2 linked regions of the Loktanella sp. M215 genome follow. The protein of the gene in region 2 interacts with the protein of the main gene of each other region in a pairwise test. Links are inferred from orthologs where the notes say so. Each region holds a gene or a part of one and is shown on either strand. Other genes may lie near its edges.

What was found. The genes of interacting proteins can lie anywhere in the genome.
Region 1: the proteins of ssb (region 2) and GLR48_RS00355 interact in binary tests that used the Escherichia coli proteins (3 or more experiments, as listed by UniProt). The link is inferred for Loktanella sp. M215 from one-to-one orthologs.

What each region holds. Positions count from the first base shown.
Region 1 is NZ_WMEA01000001.1:64,043-68,221, forward strand. Bases 894-3,811 are described here. They hold GLR48_RS00355 (primosomal protein N'), read right to left. Parts: upstream 3,490-3,811; coding sequence 1,297-3,489; downstream 894-1,296. Other genes in these bases: GLR48_RS00350 (MFS transporter), read left to right, coding at 894-1,067; GLR48_RS00360 (DUF484 family protein), read left to right, coding at 3,721-3,811. Outside these bases: more of GLR48_RS00350, read left to right, coding at 1-893; more of GLR48_RS00360, read left to right, coding at 3,812-4,179.
Region 2 is NZ_WMEA01000001.1:2,633,138-2,637,100, forward strand. What follows is about bases 348-3,049. They hold ssb (single-stranded DNA-binding protein), read right to left. Parts: upstream 2,118-3,049; coding sequence 1,578-2,117; downstream 348-1,577. Other genes in these bases: GLR48_RS12925 (shikimate kinase), read left to right, coding at 348-438; aroB (3-dehydroquinate synthase), read left to right, coding at 435-1,538; GLR48_RS12940 (lytic transglycosylase domain-containing protein), read left to right, coding at 2,251-2,838; GLR48_RS12945 (DUF1206 domain-containing protein), read right to left, coding at 2,835-3,049. Outside these bases: more of GLR48_RS12925, read left to right, coding at 1-347; more of GLR48_RS12945, read right to left, coding at 3,050-3,680; GLR48_RS12950 (DUF2254 domain-containing protein), read left to right, coding at 3,833-3,963. UniProt on the Escherichia coli protein: Plays an important role in DNA replication, recombination and repair. Binds to ssDNA and to an array of partner proteins to recruit them to their sites of action during DNA metabolism. Acts as a sliding platform that migrates on DNA via reptation.

The sequences.
Region 1 (4,179 bases), 2.6 Mb from region 2 along the record:
ACTTCGTGCAGATCGGCATGATCACCCTGACGTTCCAGATCGCGGGGGCCCTGCTGCAACCGGTCGTCGGCCTGATCACCGACAAGCGCCCCGCCCCCTATTCGCCCGTCGCGGGCATGATGTTCACCCTCTCGGGCCTCGTCTGCCTCGCCTTCGCGCAAAGCTACGCAATGATCCTCGCCTCCGTGGCGCTGATCGGCGTCGGGTCGTCCATCTTCCACCCCGAGGCGACGCGCATGGCCCGCTACGCCGCAGGCTCCCGCCAGGGCCTCGCCCAGGGCATCTTCCAGGTCGGTGGACAGGCCGGCGGCGCGCTCGGTCCCGTCGCCGCGGCCCTGATCATCGTGCCCTGGGGCCAGCCCAGCCTTGCGGCCTTCGCCGTCTTCGCCCTGCTGGCGATGCTGCTTCTGGCCTGGATCGGCAGCCAGCAGCGCAGCATCAGCGCCGCCTTCGCCGCCCGCCGCGCCAGCCAGGGCGCAACCCATGCCACACCCAGCCACGGCACCCGCACCATCGCGATCAGCCTGGTCGTGCTCACCTTCCTGATGTTCACCAAGAACACCTACGGCGAAAGCTTCCGCTCCTTCTACACCTTCTACCTGATCGACCGCTTCGGCCTCTCGATCCCCGCCAGCCAGATGATGCTCTTCGTCTTCCTGCTCGCCGCCGCCGTCGGTGTGCTGATCGGCGGCATCGTCGGCGACCGGATCGGACGCCGCCGGATCATCTGGTTCTCGGTCCTCGGCCCGCTGCCGCTCACCCTCATCCTGCCCTACGCCGACCTCTTCTGGACCGGCGTGCTGACGGTGATGATCAACCTGATCATGGCCAGCGCCTTCGCCGCGATCCTGATCTACGCGATGGACTTGCTGCCCGATCGCATCGGCCTGATCGGCGGCCTCTTCTACGGGCTGAACTTCGGCCTCGGCGGTGTCGCCGCCGCGATCCTCGGCGTGCTGGCCGAAAGCTACGGCGTGCAGTCGGTCTACCGCATCTGCGCCTTCCTGCCGCTCGCGGGCCTGCTCATCTGGTTCCTGCCCAAGATCGAGGAACCCCGCACCTCCTGACCCCGCCCAAACTGACCGAGGCCGCAGGGGACGGTAGGCGGGGCGCCTTCGGGCGCTAGCCCGAACAGCGTCGTCTCACCGTCCTGCTGCATTTTCACTGCTGTCACAGGACCTCATCTGCCGTTGCGTCCTGCCCTCATCCTCAGCCCGCACCCGTTAAAAAACCGTTCAAAATGACATAATATGTATCGCATGCGAAACATTTGATGTTTGAAATGTATTTCGCCCGTCAGTAAAAGCTTTGCGGATCGATATCGATCGCCATCCGTAGATCACCCCGCAGCCTGAACTGCGCCGCCCATTCCGCCAGTGCGGCCTGCAACGGCGCGCTCTTCTCGGCCTTCACCAGCAACCGTACCCGGTGCCGCCCCCGGATCCGCGCGATGGGTGCGGGTGCCGGGCCGAACACCTGCGCCCCGATCCGCCGCAACGGTCCGTCCTGCCGCGCCATCGCCGTGCCCAGATCAAAGACCTCCTGCACATTCGTGGACGACAGCACGATCCCCGCCATGCGACCGTAAGGCGGCACGCCTGCCGCGCGGCGCTCGGCGGCCTCGGCGGCCCAGAACGCCTCCTCGTCGCCGGCCACGATCGACCGGATCACCGCATGTTCCGGCTGATAGGTCTGCAACAGCGCCTCGCCGGGCGCCTCCGCCCGGCCCGCACGTCCCGCCACCTGCCGCATCAGCTGAAACGTCCGCTCCGCCGCGCGCAGGTCCGATCCCTGCAATCCAAGGTCCGCATCGATCACGCCCACCAGCGTCAGCTTGGGAAAGTTGTGCCCCTTCGCCACCAGCTGCGTGCCGATGATGATGTCCGTACCGCCCGCCGCAATCTCTGCGATATGCGCCTTCATCGCGCGGGCAGAGCCATAAAGGTCCGAGCTCAGCACCGCCACCCGCGCCTCTGGGAACAGCGCCTGCACCTCTTCGCCCATCCGCTCGACGCCCGGGCCGACGGCGCTCAACTTACCCTCGACCTGACAATGGGGACAGACCGTGGGCATCGGCTTCGTGGCACCGCATTGGTGGCACATCAGCCGCTTCAGGAACCGGTGCTCCACCATGCGCGCGTCGCAGTCGTCGCAGCCGATCTGGTGCCCGCAGGCCCGGCACAGGGTCACCGGCGCATACCCGCGCCGGTTCAGGAACACGAGGCTCTGCTCCCCCTTCTCCAGTCGGTCGCGCATCGCCGCGCGCAGGGTCGGCGACACCCAGCGCCCGCCCGGCAAATCCTCGGCCCGCATGTCGATAGCGCTCATCTTCGGCATCACCGCCGCCCCGAACCGGGACGTCAGTTCCAGCCTGCGATACTTGCCCGCCTCCACATTGGCCCAGCTCTCAAGGCTCGGCGTTGCACTGGCCAGCACCACTTGCGCGCCACAGCCCGCCGCCCGCAGCACCGCCATGTCGCGGGCGTTATACAACACCCCGTCCTCCTGCTTGTAGGACGTGTCGTGCTCCTCATCGACGACGATCAGCCCCAGATCGCGGTAGGGCAGAAACAGCGCCGACCGCGCCCCCACGACAAGGTCCGCATCCCCCTGCCCCACCATCCGCCAACAGCGCCGCCGTTCCGTCTGGGTCACGCCGGAATGCCACTCGGCGGGGCGTTGCCCGAACCGCGCCTCGACCCGGTCGAGGAATTCGCCCGTCAGCGCGATCTCCGGCAGCAGCACCAGCGCCTGCCGCCCGGCCCGCAGGCAGGCGGCAACCGCCTCCAGATAGACCTCAGTCTTGCCGGATCCGGTCACACCCTTCAGCAGCGTCGTGCCGTAAACACCGGACGCCACCGCCGTGGCCAGCACCGCAGCCCCCGCCGCCTGATCGGGTGTCAGTTCTTTACCGCCGTGACCCGGGTCCAGCTTCGGATAGGCGGTGTCGCGCGGCGCGTCCTCCTCGGATACCGCCCCCAGCTTGACCATCCCCTTGACGACCGAGGTGCCGACCCCCGCCATCTCGGCCAGTTCCTTCAGCGTGAACGACAGCCCGCCGTAGTCCCGCAACACCTCCAGCACGGCCCGGCGCGCGTCCGTCATCCGGTCCGGTTCCGACGCGCCCAGACGATAGACCTTTCGCGTGCCCGGCGCGTCACCCATCCCCGGCGACCGCGTCGCCAGCCGCAGCATCGCGTCAAGCGGTGTCAGGGTATAGTCAGCCGCGCGGCTCAGGAACGTGCGCATATCGTCGCGCATGGGCGCCACGTCCAGCACACGCAGGACCGGCCGGACCTTGGCATAGTCGAAATCGCCCGCCCCCGGCCCCCAGACCACGCCAAGGATCCGCCGCGGCCCCAAAGGCACCTCGACAAAGGCACCGGTAAAGCAGCCGCCTTCGGGCGCCTTGTAATCCAGCACGCGCCCCAGCGGTTGCGTCGTCAGGACACCGACCAGTTCGCCTTCAGTGAAATGCGATTGCGCCATATCGGCCTTTTCAGGGTTTCACCCCTCAGGTAGACTCCCCGCATCCGAACGCCAACCCGTAGGGCGCCGCGACAGCCGAAGTTTTTCAACCCAAGCCCGGCCCGCGCCAGCGCCGTTAACAACTGGGCCACAGCAGCAACAGACACGACCCCTTGCACGACACCGACACTTTCAGGGCGAAATCAGGCAATAGACCTGCTAGCCTTTCACAAAACAAACAAGAGCAGGCACATGAGCAGCACACCCCTGATGGATACCTCCGTCCGCGACCGCATCATTGCGGACCCTGAACTTCTGCTGGAGGATCAGGACATCATGCGCGCCCTCGTCGGCGCCAACGACAGCGCCATGGGCGGCAATATCGTCGATCTGCGCGGCATCGCGATGGAGCGTCTGGAATCCCGCCTCGATCGGCTGGAAGACACCCACCGCAGCGTCATCGCCGCCGCCTACGAAAACCTCGCTGGCACCAACCAGGTCCACCGCGCCGTGCTGCGCCTGATGGACGCGACCCGGTTCGAGACTTTCCTGCGCGACCTCGCCGGCGAGGTAGCCGACACCCTGCGCGTTGACGTGATGCGCCTCGTGCTGGAAAGTGAGTCCGACGGCGACGATCCCGCGATCCGCCAGCTGGGCGAAGTCCTCAGCGTCGGGCGCCCCGGCTTCTGCGACAGCTACATCAGCCGCGAC
Region 2 (3,963 bases):
GATGCCGAGATCGAGACCGCCGCAAATGCCTCTATCGCTGAAATTTTCGCCCGTGACGGCGAGCCGTTCTTCCGCCGCCGCGAATCAGAAGTGATATCCCGTCTGCTGACCGGCCCCCCCTGCATCCTGTCGACGGGGGGCGGCGCCTACCTTGCGCAAGGCAACCGCCACGCGATCCGGCAGCACGGCGTTGCGGTCTGGCTGAATGCGCCGCTCGACCTGCTCTGGGACAGGGTCCGTCACAAGGATTCCCGGCCCCTGCTGCGCACCGCCGATCCGCAGGCGACGCTGGCCCGCATCTTCGAGGATCGCACGCCGATCTATGCCAAGGCCGCCCTGCACCTCGACGTGCGGCACCGCGCTTCCATCGACGAGACGACGGATGACGTGATCGCCCTTCTGAAAACCCGCGAAGACATACTGGAAGACCTGACATGACACAGACCGTACCCGTCGCCCTGCCGGGGCGCGAATATGACGTGCTGATCGGGCCGGGTCTGCTGGCTGGGGCCGGTGCGCGCATCGCGGCCCTTGGCGGACGCCCGCACGTGGCGATCCTGACCGACGAGACGGTGGCAGACCTGCATCTGGCGGCCCTGCAGGACGCCCTGTCGCAGGCCGGCCTGACGAGCGCCGCCCTGGCCTTGCCGCCGGGTGAAGGCACCAAAAGTTGGTCGCAGCTCGAAGCTTGCTGCGATTTCCTGTTGGATCAAAAGGTCGAGCGTGGGGATGTCGTAATCGCCTTCGGAGGCGGCGTGATCGGCGATCTGGGCGGCTTTGCCGCCGCCATCCTGCGGCGCGGTGTGCGCTTCGTGCAGTTGCCGACGACCCTGCTGGCGCAGGTCGACAGCTCTGTGGGCGGCAAGACCGGCATCAATACGGGCCACGGCAAGAACCTGATCGGCGCCTTCCACCAGCCCAGCCTCGTGCTGGCGGACACCGACCTTCTGTCCACATTGCCTGCGCGCGATTTTCTGGCGGGCTACGGCGAGGTCGTGAAATACGGCCTGCTGGGCGATGCCGCGTTCTTCGACTGGCTGGAAGGTCACGCACCTTCCATGGCCGCGGGCGACATGGCCGCGCGCGTCCACGCCGTCACGCGGTCCGTGCAGATGAAGGCCGAAATCGTGGTCCGCGACGAGACCGAACAGGGCGACCGCGCGCTGCTGAACCTTGGCCATACCTTTTGCCACGCGCTGGAAAAGGCGACGGGCTTCGGCGACCGCCTGCTGCACGGCGAAGGTGTCGCCATCGGCTGCGCGCTGGCGTTCGAACTGTCGGCGCGCCTTGGGCTGTGCAGTCAGGAAGACCCCAGCCGCCTGCGCGCCCACCTGCGCGATATGGGGATGAAGGTCGACATCCGCGACATTCCCGGCGATCTGCCCGACGCCGACGCCCTTCTGACCCTGATGGGGCAGGACAAGAAGGTGATCGCGGGCAAGCTGCGTTTCGTGCTGGCGCGGGGCATCGGTCAGGCCTTCGTCACGTCCGACGTGCCCCGCGACGCGGTCCTGTCGGTGCTGCGCGACGCCGCCTGAGGCAATGCGAAAACGCCGCCCCAAAGGGCGGCGCATCCATCAGAACGGGATTTCGTCGTCCATGTCGCCGCGGCCACCGCCGCCACCCGATGACGAGCCGCCACCGGAGTTGCCGCCGCCGTAGCCGCCGCCCTGGTCGTAGCCGCCACCGCCACCGCCGCCGTAACCACCGCCTTGGTCGTAACCGCCACCGCCGCCCATGCCGCCACCACCGCCGCCGCCTTCACCGCGGCCGTCCAGCATCGTCAGGGTCGAGGTGAAGGGCCGCAGCACGACTTCGGTGCTATAGCGGTCCGCCCCGGACTGATCCTGCCACTTGCGGGTCTCAAGCTGACCCTCGATGTAAACTTTCGATCCCTTCTTCAGGTACTGCTCTGCCACCCGCGCCAGCGGCTCCGAGAAGATGGCGACCGAATGCCACTGGGTGCGTTCCTTGCGTTCGCCGGATTGCTTGTCCTTCCACGTCTCGGACGTGGCGATTCGCAGATTGCAGACCTTGCCGCCGTTCTGAAAGCTGCGGACCTCCGGATCGGCACCGAGGTTGCCGATCAGAATGACCTTGTTGACCGAACCTGCCATATCATTTTCCTTCGCGATTCTGCGTTTGCGCCAGTGTGGCAGATAAGCGCGCAGAGGTGAACCGATCAAGGGGTGGCGCGAAAGGCGTTTTCGCGTAAAGTATGCCCAAGAAAACGGGGACAGGGATGTTGATATGCGGATGATCGGTCTTGGACTGACGATCGTGCTTGGCCTGACGGGTCAGACACTCATGGCCGATACGGTCTCGACGTCGTCGCGCATGTCACTGTTCCAAAGCCAGCTGTCGGTGCTCGATAACCGCTCTGCCGCGCAATACAGCAACTCCGTCCGCCTCCAGCCGAAACGCGCCATCGTGCCCGTCGCGGCCCCCGCGACGCCAGCCTTCATCGGACGCTACAACGGCCCGTACCTTGCCCTCGCGCGCACTGCCGCCCGCAAGCATGGCGTGCCAGAGGATCTGTTCCTGCGCCTTGTGCAGCAGGAATCGGGCTGGAACGCGCGTGCCCGGTCCCACAAGGGTGCGATGGGGCTGGCTCAGCTGATGCCCGAAACGGCGCGTCGCCTTGGCGTCGATCCGACAGACCCGGTGCAGAACCTCGAAGGCGGGGCGCGCTATCTGAAGCTGCAATATGTCAAGTTCGGCAACTGGCCCCATGCGCTGGCGGCCTACAATGCTGGCCCGGGTGCAGTCGAGAAATACCGTGGCATTCCCCCCTACGCCGAGACGCGCAATTATGTCCGCGTGATCTGGGGCAACTAGGCGCCGTCCGCCATCTGCTTGACCTTGGTGGCCAGTGACATGACGTCGGGATCCTTCAGACGCGGGATGATGCGATAGACCGCGTTCACCGCCATGAAGAGGGCGAAAAGCGCCAGGCCGACGCACATCGCCGTCACCAGCACCTGACCGTAGATCTGCTGGCCCAGCCAGCCAAAGGCCTTGTCCAGACCGCCCGCCGCCTGCGGGTCGTGCTGCCAGGCCGCCAGCCCCATCAGACCGCCGATGATCAGCACGGACACGCCCTGTGCGGCGACACCCGCCTGCAGCAGCCTGTTCCAGTGCAGCGTGAAATGGTTGGCCTGCAGCTTCTGACGGTAACTTTGGGTCCAGGCCTTGTGCAGATAATACACACCGGCCCCCATCGTGATCACGGCCACGATGCCAAGGATGATCTCTCCGAACGGCCATGACATGAGTTTGGCCAGATAGAACGCGGTCTTGGACCCTTCGCCGCTGTCGGTGGAGCCAAAAATTAGCAGCAGCGCCAGTCCGCCAAGCGCGCCGTGGATCATCCCCGTGACGGCCTGACCGAGGCGGGCCAAGATGCCCTTGGCATCGCTGCCATGGTCCTCCAGATCGAAGGCCGCATCGACCAGCCGCCAGCCCATGTACGCAAAAAGCCCCAGCGCCACGACCCAGAGCGCGGTCAGACCGAAGGGCGACCGTTCGACCATCGACAGCGCCTCTGACGTGCCCTTCGCCTCTTCGCCGTGCCAGATCGCAAACAGCGAAATACCCGACACGATGGCATAGACCAGCGCGCGCCCGGCGTATCCCGTACGCATCACCGGCATCGCCCAGTTCAATTTGTCGTCCGCCATGAGATGATCCGCCTTTTGTGATGCACCCCAATGTTCTGCGGATCGGGAAGTTCCCGGCGGATGCACGATCTGGGCAATTGGGCCTGTCGTGCTATGTCCCGCAGGACGTGCCTGTCGCCAAGCTGGCCGCCTGTGAAAGAGACCCAGATCCTATGCTGTCATCCCTGCGCTACCGCCTGAAACGCCTGTTCACCCACATCTGGGTGCCGATCGGCGCCTATGCTGTCCTCGGTCTGGTGGCGGCGGTCGTGGCTGTCGGATTGCGCGGTTTCATCCCCGCGTC